DNA from 3 places in the Pseudoalteromonas espejiana DSM 9414 genome. Region 1 is predicted to be linked to each of the others. Evidence: predicted binding sites of a transcription regulator. Region 1 holds the regulator's gene; each other region holds the start of a gene.

Region 1 (4,327 bases):
ATATGAGGCTTTAATTACATCAATAGATTTTAGCTAATGTTAGCTTTCACGCAGGGCATTTATTAGCTCTTGTTTGCTCATTTTAGAGCGCCCGCTAATACCCACTTCTTTTGCTTTATCGTATAACTGCTTTTTTGTGCGTTGCTCATACTGAGAGGCTTTGCCGCCCTTTACCGCTGTTTTATGAGTATTACTATTGGCAATACGTGCGGCTTTTTGTTTGCTCATGCCCTCATCGCGAAGTGCATCGTACTGATCGTCGTTTTTAATTTGCGGACCATGATCTACCATTTTAGCTCTCCTTAAAAACCGTTACTTACACAAAGTGTGTATAAATTTCATTATTGATTCGCATTATTAAGCGTTTAAGCTCGCTCTGTTAAAAAGAGCAAGTTAGGTGCCAAAAGCATTAAAAAGTGAGTTTATGAGGATTAAGTAAGGATTACTGCTTAGTTGATTTGGTATAAAAGTAAAACTGCGTTAAAGTTTGCGGTGAAACTATAAGAGGGTAAAAAGCAGACAATGTCAGAAATTCAATTTTTAAATGTAGATCTGGAGCTTGAGTCTAAACAAGATATTAGTGTTTTAGTGGCTGACTTAAAGAAAAACGCGATGGTTTTGCATTATGACAAAGACGAATATCGTCAATTGGCGCGTATTGAAGCTGCGGGCGATATAAGCACGCCAGATAAAGCAATTAACCACTTATGTGAACTAATAGAATCGTGCTCGCGCAATGCGCTAAAACAGTGGCTTAGTTGCTCGCGAAGAACGTTTGATATTGGCTTTGAGTCGGGCACATCACCAAAGTGTTTTAACCAAGCCCTACATGCAGATACATTACTACGTATATCTGCAATTGGCGCAGGTATGGAAATTACAATTTACCCGATTGATAAGTAAGCTATTACTTTCGCTCAACCACTGCTGCGGTCATTTTTGATACGCAGCAAAGCTCGTTGCGGCTATTAGTAATTTTTATTTCCCAAACCGAACTGCGTTTACCAATATGAAATGCACGAGCCGTTGCTGTTAACGTCCCATTGCGTGACGCTTTTAAATGGCTTGCACTAATTTCCTGCCCTACACAGTAAAACTTTGTAAAATCAATGACAAAATTGGCAGCATAACTAGCAACCGTTTCGGCAAGTACTACATTAGCGCCGCCGTGTACCATTCCCATTGGGTTATGGTGCTCAGGAATTGCAGGCATAGTGGCAACTAGGTAATCGTCGCCTATTTCGGTTATTTCTATCCCCATGGTTTTCATTAAAGTGCCTTGACCGCTTATTCCTTCATCTAATTGTTTGCAAAGCTCTAATGTAATGGGTTGGTGCCAAATACTCATAACTACTCCTTTGAATTAAAACCTTGTTTATAGCATTTTAAATATGCAAATTTTATAATTACCTAAAATGTACACATATGTATTTAGTTTAGCTATTTAAAACACAATTTAAATTTGCGATTTTTATTTAACTGTATATACTCACAGTTAAATGTACTGTATGGAAAACCAGTTGTATGCGACCATTAACGAAACGCCAAGCTCAAATACTCGAACTAATAAAAGTTTTTATTAAAGATACTGGTATGCCTCCTACACGTGCCGAAATCGCACAAACACTAGGCTTTAAAAGTGCCAATGCTGCCGAAGAGCATCTCAAAGCGCTTGCTAAAAAGGGCGTAATTAAAATGAAACCTGGCGCAAGCCGTGGGATTCAGTTAATTGAAGAAGAAGAGCCTGAGCAATTAGGCTTACCACTTATAGGCCGTGTTGCGGCGGGTTCTCCTATTTTGGCGCAAGAACACGTGGAGAGCCATTGTAAAATTGACCCTTTAATGTTTAAACCAGCAGCCGATTTTTTACTGCGTGTAAACGGTATGAGCATGAAAGACATAGGCATTATGGACGGCGACTTACTAGCTGTACACCGTACTCAAACGGCTGAAAACGGCCAAGTTGTGGTTGCACGAGTTGATGAAGATGTAACCGTAAAACGCCTAGAAAAAGCAGGTCGCAAAGTATTATTACACGCCGAAAATGAAGAGTTTACGCCAATAGAAGTAGACCTTGAAAATGAGTCGTTTAATATTGAAGGCTTAGCCGTAGGCGTAATAAGAAACGCCGATTGGATGTAATTTAGGCCACATTAAGCAATAAATTTACAAATGCACACTTGTTAGTGTGCATTTTTGTTTTAAAACCCACCTTTTAGTAATACTAAAGCAGCCATAAAGTTATTTAAGCTGTAAACTTTTTTGCACTCGCACTTAACTCCTCTTTTATATGATACACCCCCTAGTTTTACTCGCTATTTAGCAATTAACTTGTGTTTAAGCTGGCGTAATTAAAACTTATTTTAAAATATAACTTGTTTGTTTTTTATACTAAAACTTGCTTGTTGTATGTTTTTTAGCTAATTATTAATTTGCTGGGCTAACAATAACTCACAGCTTTTCGGTTTTGAGAACACACAAATACACATTCTTTGTTGGCGCAGCTATACCAATCAAAACAAATTAGGTTGGTTAAATAATAAAAATAACGAATAGGCGTTTAAGCCGTATGCCTCTTCGCTTTGCATTAGCAATAGCATCAAAGGAGCCGTCACATGGGTAAACTGACCTCTACCTTGTGGCTTATATTGATTGTGTTTCCACAGCATGTAATGGCCAATAGCCAATACAATATGCGCAAGGGCGTAACCGATATAAGCAATAATGTATATCAGCTGCACATGACCATATTTTTAATATGTTGTGTGATTGGGGTGATAGTGTTCGCAATTATGTTTTGGGCACTGATTCATCATCGTAAATCTAAAGGGGCAGTACCTGCCCAGTTTCATGAAAGTACTAAAGTAGAAATACTTTGGACTGCCATTCCATTTGTTATTTTAATTGCCATGGCAATCCCTGCCACTAAAACACTTATTGCAATGGAAGATGCTAGCAAGGCCGATTTAACCATTAAAATTACCGGTTCGCAGTGGAAATGGCATTACGAATATATGGGCGAAGATGTAGAGTTTTACTCTATTTTGTCTACCCCCCAAGATGAAATAGCCAACCTTGCCAATAAAAATCCTAATTATTTACTTGAGGTTGATAAACCTTTAGTGCTGCCAATAAATCAAAAAGTACGTTTTTTAATGACCTCAGATGACGTTATTCACTCTTGGTGGGTACCCGATTTTGCAGTTAAAAAAGATGCCAACCCCGGATTTATAAACGAAACGTGGACCAACATTAACGAAGAAGGCATTTACCGCGGACAGTGCGCTGAGCTGTGCGGTAAAGATCATGGCTTTATGCCAGTGGTGGTTGAGGCAAAATCAGAGGAAGATTTTAATGCTTGGCTTGCCGATGCCAAGCAAGCAAAGCAAAAAGCGGCATTAGCCGATGCAGCATTGCTTGATCAAACAATTCCTAAAGAAGAGTTAATGACCTTGGGCGAGCAAGTATATATGGCAAGTTGCGCTGCGTGCCATCAGCCAACAGGTATGGGCTTACCGGGCGTATTTCCTGCGCTTAAAGGCAGCCCCATTGTGCTTGGTGATATAAAAGATCATATAGATATTGTAATTCATGGCCGTCCTGGCACTGCTATGCAAGCTTTTGCTAAACAACTATCAATAAAGCAACTTGCGGCAGTCATTACCTACAAACGCAATGCGTGGGGTAACGATACGGGTGATGTAATTCAACCTAGTGAAATTCAGGCAGCACTTGATGCTGATGGGGAGGCGAACTAATGAGTAGCATAGCAGAACAACCAAACGCCAATGAAGCTCACCACGGCCACCACCCTGCAAAAGGCTTTAAGCGCTGGCTTTACACAACCAACCATAAAGACATTGGCAGTTTATATTTAATTTTTTCACTGACGATGTTCTTAATTGGTGGCGCAATGGCCATGGTAATTAGGGCTGAATTATTTCAACCCGGATTACAGCTTGTCGATCCTCACTTTTTTAACCAAATGACTACAGTGCATGGGCTAATCATGGTGTTTGGAGCCGTTATGCCTGCTTTTACAGGGCTGGCTAACTGGATGGTACCACTGATGATTGGTGCGCCCGATATGGCACTGCCAAGAATGAATAACTGGAGCTTTTGGATTTTACCGTTCGCATTTTTAATTTTGCTTGCATCATTACTTATGCCAGGCGGTGGCCCAGCATTTGGCTGGACTTTTTACGCCCCACTTTCTACAACCTACAGTAACGACAACACCGCGATGTTTGTGTTTGCCGTGCATATTATGGGGATTAGCTCAATTATGGGGGCAATAAACGTTATTGTGACCATAGTTAATTTGCGT
Region 2 (4,327 bases), 1.1 Mb from region 1:
AAGCGCTTATGAACAGTGCTAATATCCCGCTTTCTGAAAATATTATACGTGTTTTACAGCGCCGCTCTTATGAAGCGTTAAGCTCAATGGTAAACCATTCACCTAATTCTAAAGCATTAAAAAACAGAATGAATGAATCCAAAGAGCAGCTTAGTAACCCTGTGCAAGGTAATAACAGTGATAACCTCTCTTTGCCAAGTAACGACAAGCAACTTGTAGCGTTAATTCAAGGAATTAAAAAACTGAGAGTTATTTTACGCTCAGAGCACAGTAAAGGCCGAGTAGATAGCCAAGTATTTGGTGGCGAAGATAAACGACTTGAAAAATTACAGCTACGGATAAATATTGAAAGCCAAATTAAACGTGGTTTATCTGCACGCTCAGCAAGTATGGTTGGTTCTGCAAGACAATACTTCGAAAAAGCATATGCAACATTAAGCGCAGTTACATACTCTGATGAATACGTAAATGCCAAACGCCAAGAAGTTGAATCGTACTTAGAAGAAATTAGCACAGAGCTAAAAGCATCAAACGCCACAGCACTTAAGAAAAAAGCAGAGGCAGAGCAAGACGATTTAGACGTATTATTTGCCCCGAAAAAGAAGTGGTAAAATCAAAATACAAAAAAGCCCATACACTACGTATGGGCTTTTTTATGTCAGTTAGCTGGTATCTTGTTTAAGATAAAAATGCGAACTTAATGATAAATAACGACGTTAAAATCCACACGCTCACACTTACCTGATCGCGCTTACCACACAATACTTTAACAGCAGTATACGAAATAAAGCCAAGTGCAATACCATGTGCAATAGAGAATGTAAGTGGGGTCATTAACAACACAACACTAACTGGTATTGCATCACTCATATCATCCCAATTTACAAACTTTAGATTTTGCAACATTAACACAGCAACATATAAAATTGCCCCAGCGGTTGCATACGCAGGCACCATTTGTGCAAGTGGTGCAAAAAACATCATTAACAAAAAGCAAATACCTACAACTACCGCAGTTAAACCTGTACGACCACCCACAGATACGCCCGCTACAGACTCAATGTAAGAAGTAGTTGTAGAAGTACCCAACATTGCACCTGCAATAGTGGCGGTACTATCGGCACTTAGAGCACGACCTAAGCGAGGCATATTGCCTTTTTCATCTGCTAAGCCGGCTTTTTGGGTAACAGCCACTAACGTGCCCGATGTATCAAACAAATCAACAAACAAAAATGCAAAAATAACACTTAACATTGACAGCTCAAGCGCTGCGGCAAAATCAAGTTGCATAAAAGTAGGTAAAATTGATGGTGGCATAGAAACAACACCGTGGTACTCAACTAAGCCTAAACTCAAGGCAATCCCTGTAACGAGTAGAATACTAATAAGTACACCACTTTTAATATCGCGATAAAGTAATGCTGCAATGACGAAAAAACTTAAAATAGCTAACAAAGGGCCTGCAGAGGTAATGTCACCAAGCTGCACTAATGTAGCAGGGCTTGAAACAATAATACCTGCATTTTTAAGGGCTATTAGTGCTAAAAAAGCGCCGATACCTGTTGCAATAGCTTGTTTTAAAACCAAAGGAATAGCATTTATGATCCACTCCCTCACTTTAAACAAACTTAAAATTAAGAATATACAGCCCGACATAAATACCGCACCTAATGCAGCTTGCCAGCTATAACCCATTCCTAAAACTACACCATAAGTAAAAAATGCGTTAAGGCCCATACCTGGTGCAAGTGCTAGAGGGTAATTAGCCCATAAGCCCATGATGAAACAGCCAATGGCTGCGGCTATACACGTTGCTACAAATGCAGCGCCCTGATCCATACCAGCTTCGGCAAGCATTGCAGGGTTTACAAAGACAATGTAAACCATAGTGATGAACGTGGTGATACCTGCGATACTTTCGCGTCGCACGTTGGAGTTATTTTCGCGGAGTTTAAATAGAGCTTCGAGCATAATAGACTTGTGGTTGTAAAAAGTGACGAGATTTTACCATAAAATTAAGTATAAACAGGACATTTTACCTTGCGATATACTAAACTGTTGACGTAGAAACTATAAAAAAGAAAAAATATGATAAAGACTCAGCCTAGCGGACAAGATTTAGAGCAACAATTAGATAATATTTTAAACTTTGTAACACAGCCTAGTAATGAGAGCAGTGAAAGTAATGAGGGGGTCAGTGAGCAAACAACCCTTAACAAAGCATTGTATTATTTAAAGCATGACCAACCTGCACTGGCTGCGAAATGGATGAGACTTGCCGCAATGGCTGGAAATAATAGAGCTCAATTTTACTTAGGTTTGTTTTTTGTTAAAGGCCAAGGTGTACCAAAAAGTGTATTTCATGCTGCTGCGTGGTTAAGTTTAGCCAGCAGCCAGGGATATGAGCCTGCAGTTGCCGCATTAGATGATTTAAGAAAGTATATAGATACTAAGCGCTTAAAAGACGCACAGTGCTATGCTGCCAGTTTATATGAACAAATACACCAAATACAGTTTGCTCACCTAATTCCTAAAAATGATTAACCTTTGCATGCTGTTACAAATACTGTATAGATCTACATTAATTACTGTATAACCCTCAATAAAGTACTGTATACATTTTTTCTACTCTATACAGTGCTATAAAAACCGCTGTTATTCGCACTTCACCATAAAATTATAAACTATTGTAAAATAACAGTTATTTATAAATTTTAGTTTCAAAACATTAAAACTTGTATAAAAAATAACAAAAAACACTTGCACACAACAACTGTATAAACTACTGTATATGGGTACTGTATATAAACCCAGTGAGTGAGACCTATGCTACAGCCAATTACCGTAAGAACCGTTAAAAGCTACCAACAACATGATGAAAGCGAGTCAGTAAACTTAATTAAAGTAGAAGATGAAATTTCTGCGACATTTGAGATGCTTAAAGTGTTGCACCAATACAATAGCTCAAACGCGTGGACCTTACTAATAGCGCCCGACCATGTACCAAGTAAAGCCTTGCTAGATAGCTGCTCTATAGATACCAGCAAACTGCTTGTTATAAGACAAAAGCATTTAGTGAACTTAGAATATGTGCTTAACTCTGCACTTCATAATGGTAACTTTGCAGCTATTATCACTTGGACAGACATAGTAAGCGAACAACAACTTGTTAATTTATCGCTCAATCTAAATAAAAGAAGTGCTAAGCTATTTTGCTTTACCAAAAAAACTAGCACTGCATCGATATCACTTACTCAATAAGCTTGTTAAAATACATTTTTGACTAACGTTATTTAGTATTTTATGAGTGTAACCAGTACAAGTACTTGCCCATGCAACAGTCAGCTTAACTATGGAGACTGTTGCGAGCCCTATCATTTAGATTTAAAAATACCCGATACACCTGAGCAACTAATGCGCTCACGCTTTTGTGCATATGCATTAAAAAAAGCATCTTATGTATACAAAACTTACGCACAAGAAAAGCAGGCCGAAAACCCAGTAAAAGAAATAAAAGAATTTGCCGATAGCTGTCGGTTTGTAAAACTCACCGTAAACGATACACACTACGACGCACACAAAGGCTACGTGGAATTTAAAGCAAATTACTTTTACCAAAATTTATATTGCGAACTAAATGAAAAATCTGATTTTGTGAAAGAGAATAGTCAATGGCGATATCTTGACGGGGTAATAAACCCAGTTGCGGATATAAAAGTAGGAAGAAATGACAACTGCCCATGCGGCAGTGGTAAAAAATATAAGAAATGTCACAGCCTGTAAGCTGCCACTTAAGCTTGCTTATTAAAACAAAAATGGACCATTAAGGTCCATTTTCAGTAACAGCTATTAGCTATTTACTCATCATCATCTAGATCGAACGATTCACGCTGTGCTGGTCTAGCTAAAATTTCAACATAGAATGAAGTTAGCTCTTGCTTTTCAACTTCACTAATTTTGTTGTTAATTTCAGCCACATGAACAACTTCTGCATCATCAGCGTTAGTACCAAATTTACAGTCAAACGCCCAGTAATCAGCTTCAACAGGTAGCGTTTTATTGCGCTCTCTTTTCAAATATTTTTTCACTTCATGCTTTGCAGCATCAACCATACGAGGGTATTTGATTTTCTCATGATTTAGCGTGAATGTTTTCTTCATTACGTTCCTAATTACCTTGATTTAATGATAATGGCACTCAAGTCATACCATTTGCAGCCATTATAGCAATTGCATTTAATTTGTGGATGATTTTTTTAAACAAAAAAGGGAATTGTTCTATTAAACGGTATTAACATAGATGGAATGAATTAATTTTTTAGTGAATA
Region 3 (4,327 bases), 1.6 Mb from region 1:
AACCAAAGTGGTGGTATGCATTATCTGACACAATACGCCCGCGAGGAGTGCGCTGTATAAACCCTTGTTGAATTAAAAAAGGCTCTATTACATCTTCAATGGTTTCTTTTTCTTCACCTATGGCGGCGGCTAAGTTATCAAGACCAACGGGGCCACCCATAAACTTTTCGATAATAGCGAGTAAATATTTTCGGTCCATATAATCAAAACCACTTTTATCTACATCAATCATATCAAGTGCTTGTTCGGCAACTGCTGCATTAACGGTACCGTCTGATTTTACTTGTGTATAGTCGCGAACACGGCGTAGCAAACGGTTGGCAATACGTGGCGTGCCGCGCGAGCGCTTTGCAATTTCAGTAGCGCCATCGTCACACATTTCTAAATCGAGGTAATGGGCTGAGCGCCCTACAATGTGAGATAAATCAGCTACTGAGTAAAACTCTAAGCGCTGCACTATACCAAAGCGGTCTCTTAGCGGAGAAGTTAGCGACCCTGCACGTGTTGTAGCCCCTATTAATGTAAAAGGGGGTAAATCTAGCTTAATAGAACGTGCGGCTGGGCCTTCACCTATCATTATATCAAGTTGGTAATCTTCCATTGCTGGGTAAAGAATTTCTTCAACTTGTGGGCTAAGCCTGTGTATTTCATCAATAAACAGTACATCACCCTCTTCAAGGTTAGTGAGTAGCGCTGCTAAGTCGCCGGCTTTTTCAAGCACAGGGCCTGAGGTTGTTTTAATGCTTACGTTAAGCTCATTGGCAACAATGTTAGCAAGTGTTGTTTTACCTAAGCCCGGAGGACCAAATATTAATAAATGATCAAGCGCTTCACCGCGGCTACGCGCTGCCTCTATAAATATTTCCATTTGTTGTTTAACGTGCGGCTGACCTTTATAGTCAGCTAAAAGCTTAGGCCTTATTGCGCGGTCTATGGTGTCTTCGTTGGTTTTTTCGCTCGCGTCAATTAAGCGATCAGCTTCAATCATGGTTTACTCACAACATTGATTTTAAAGATTCTTTAATAAGAACCTCAGTAGACATATCAGGTTTACTTACCGATTTTACTGCTTTTTGAGCCTGTGGCAATTTATAACCAAGTGCAACCAGTGCCGATACGGCGTCGTCTGCGGCATTATTAGCAATAGTCGCATCACTAGGGGGCTCTATAACCGCATTATCACTAAATGGCGTAAATAAGTCGTTACCCCAATCTTTTAATCGGTCTTTCATTTCAAGTACTAAGCGCTCAGCTGTTTTTTTACCAACACCCGGGAGCTTAACTAAGGTGGTTGCATCCTCGTTATTTACACAGCTTACAAATTGCTGCGCCGACATACCCGATAATATGGCCAAACCGAGTTTAGGCCCTACGCCATTGGCTTTTAACAACTCTCTGAATAAGGCTCGCTCAGTTTTATTATTAAAACCAAATAGCAATTGCGCGTCTTCGCGTACTACAAAATGGGTGTAAACTATGGCGTTTTCACCAATGTTTGGTAAGTCATAAAAGCAGGTCATTGGCATTTGTACTTCGTAACCCACACCACTTACTTCTAATAAAATTTCAGGTGGTTGTTTTTCAACTAAAATGCCATTTAAGCGGCCAATCATAATTATTTCCTTAAACGTCCTCTAACGGTTTTGCTTGCGCTACCCGCTAGTTTAATTAAATTTTGTTCTGAGTGAGCATGGCAAATAGCAATGGCAAGTGCATCGGCAGCGTCGGCTTGTGGAGTGCCGGGTAATTTTAAAATATTTTTAACCATATGCTGTACCTGAGACTTATCAGCGCCCCCGTTACCTACTACGGCTTGCTTTATTTGCCGTGCAGAGTATTCAAATACAGGTAACTCAGCCATAGACGCCCCTACAATAGCAGCGCCTCGGGCTTGACCAAGCTTAAGTGCGGCGTCAGGGTTATGGGCCATAAACACTTTTTCTATGGCAAAAGTTTCTGGCGAGAATTGCTCAATTATTTGTGTGATCCCTTGGTAAATCATTTTTAAGCGAATAGGAAATTCGTGCTCGGCTAATTTTATGCACCCGCTCCCTAAATAGGTAAATTTTGCACCTTGATGAGCAACTACACCGTACCCTGTTAATCGCGAACCAGGATCTATTCCTAAAATAATGGCCAAACAGCACACTCATTATTGTTATTTTTCAATAGCGGTAATAATGCCAGAGCACTGTATAAATTACCAGTGGCGCGTAAAAACAAAAACGCCCGCAGTGTTTGCGGGCGTTTTTAGTTATAAGTTAAAGGTTAAGCTAATGCGCGTACTAACCCTTGAGTATTTTGTTTAAGCTTACGGGCAATCATAAAATAGCCAAGTGCGGCTACAAATACGCCTCCCGACACAGGCCCAACAAGCCAAATTGTAGGATGAAGCTTACCTGCTAAATCAAACATTTGCTGCTGCACAATTAATAATGCGACGTCGCTAAACAGTGCCGCTACAAAACCCGCTAAACCACCTAAAAGTAAAAACTCATATAAGGTCGCGTTTTTAATTAAGCGCCCTTTAGCACCTAGCGTTCGTAAAATTACTATTTCTTGCATGCGCTCACCTAGGCTTGCCTGCATCTGCGATATAAGTACAAGCGCACCACACAATACGACAATGGCTAATACAAAACCAATTGCTAGGGATACCTGCTCGATTGTAGATTGAATTTGTTTAACAAAGTTGTCTACATCAATGGCCGTAATAGTTGGGTAAGTACGCAATAGCTGGCTAAATGCTTGCTTTTGCTCAGGCTCAATACGAACTGATGAAATGTACGTCGCCGGAAAGTCTTTTAATACATCGGGGCTTAAAATAATAAAGAAGTTAGGTTTAAGGGTGGCCCAATTTACCTTACGTACACTGGTAATTTTGGCATCGAAAGATTGCGCGCCAATTAAAAATGTTAGTGTGTCGCCTATTTCTACATCTAGGCGTTCAAGCATTGACTCTTCAACCGATGCTTCACCAATGGCGTTTTCGTCAAACCACTGCCCTTCTATAATTTCGTTTTGTGCAGGCACATTTTTAAGCCATGTAAGGTTAAGCTCTCGGCCAATACCTGAGCGAGCTTCTTCATCTTTTTTCTCGTTGTCTTGCAGCGACACTTTACGTGCAACATGCTCACCATTTACCGCGTTAACACGCCCACGAATAGTTGGGTAAAAGTCAGACACTAAAATATCGTTTTCGGCTAAGTAGTTATTAACTGGCTCTAACTCATTTTGTGTAATGTTTACTAAAAATGCGTTTGGTGCGTCGGCTGGCAGTTGTGATTGCCAATCAGAAATCATGTCGTTTTTAAGCACAATTAAAAACAGCAATAACTTAATTGCTAACGAAAAGCTGATCAGCTGAACTGCATTTACATTAGCGCGCTTTTGAATAGAGGCAATAGCCAATGACCAACTGTTACCAGGTTTTAAACCTAACTTACGCCCGCCACCAAATATTAATTTAGACACCACAAATAACACCCCAATTAGGGCAAGGGTAGATACAAATAAAATAAGCGTGATTTTAATGTTGTTACTAAATAGCCACATTAATAAAAATACGGTCAAAGCGCTTAAACCTAAATGTACACGGCTCACTGCTAGGCGGTCACCTAAATTTCGGCGCAGTACTCTAAGTGGTGGGATATCAAATAAATCAAGCAAGGGCTTAATAGAAAACATAACAGCGCAAATAACACCTGTGCTTATAGCCACCAGCCAAGGTTTAAAGCCCGCCATTGGCAATTCCATATCCATGCTTTGAGCTAAGTAATGTGTAGCTATTTCTTGTAAGCCATAACCAATAGCTAAACCCACAATAACGGCCATGGTACAAACCATCAGCAAATGCATAAAATATATTTTACGAATTAACGCTCGGCTGCCGCCTAGAGTTTTCATCATTGCTACTGGGTCGTATTGGCGCTCACAATAACGTTTAGCCGATACCGCTATAGCAACGGTTGCTAAAATAATACCGAGTAGGCCAGCCAATAGTAAAAAGCTTTCTGCTCGGTTAAGGCTATTAGAAATTGGCGATTGACGGTCTTTTACACCATACCAGCGTTGGTTTTCAGCCATTTGTGGCTTTAACCATTCGTAAAAGCTTGTAATGTCGCTTTCATCACCGGCGTATAATTGTCGATAGTTTACACGGCTGCCCGGCTGCACTACCTCTGTTTTAGCTACATCAGCAATATTTATAAGCACTCTTCGGCTGCTCGAAAACACATTAAACGGCGCGTCTGGTTCTTCTACTATTACTTTTTCAACATTAAATAGCGCAGCGCCTAGTTCTACTTGTGCTCCTATATCTATGTTT

The links. Region 1 encodes LexA, which represses DNA repair genes until DNA is damaged. Its sites were predicted from a motif close to TACTGTATNNNNATACAGTA; they were not measured.
Region 2: PESP_RS10740 (SulA-like leucine-rich domain-containing protein) is a predicted target of LexA. The motif match lies at 2,565-2,584, and genes of this name have one in related genera.
Region 3: ruvC (crossover junction endodeoxyribonuclease RuvC) is a predicted target of LexA. The motif match lies at 2,190-2,209, and genes of this name have one in related genera.

The regions. Positions count from the first base shown of each region.
Region 1 is NZ_CP011028.1:3,514,031-3,518,357, reverse strand. It holds gene PESP_RS16015 (DUF7218 family protein) at 40-291, opposite strand; gene PESP_RS16010 (hypothetical protein) at 523-903, shown strand; gene PESP_RS16005 (PaaI family thioesterase) at 908-1,348, opposite strand; gene lexA (transcriptional repressor LexA) at 1,525-2,142, shown strand; gene coxB (cytochrome c oxidase subunit II) at 2,616-3,758, shown strand; gene ctaD (cytochrome c oxidase subunit I) at 3,758-4,327, shown strand, end outside.
Region 2 is NZ_CP011028.1:2,371,230-2,375,556, forward strand. It holds gene PESP_RS10725 (hypothetical protein) at 1-611, shown strand, start outside; gene PESP_RS10730 (NCS2 family permease) at 679-1,971, opposite strand; gene PESP_RS10735 (tetratricopeptide repeat protein) at 2,089-2,544, shown strand; gene PESP_RS10740 (SulA-like leucine-rich domain-containing protein) at 2,827-3,261, shown strand; gene PESP_RS10745 (YchJ family protein) at 3,304-3,783, shown strand; gene PESP_RS10750 (DUF6172 family protein) at 3,858-4,160, opposite strand.
Region 3 is NZ_CP011028.1:1,433,454-1,437,780, reverse strand. It holds gene ruvB (Holliday junction branch migration DNA helicase RuvB) at 1-988, opposite strand, end outside; gene ruvA (Holliday junction branch migration protein RuvA) at 996-1,613, opposite strand; gene ruvC (crossover junction endodeoxyribonuclease RuvC) at 1,616-2,140, opposite strand; gene PESP_RS06640 (ABC transporter permease) at 2,269-4,327, opposite strand, start outside.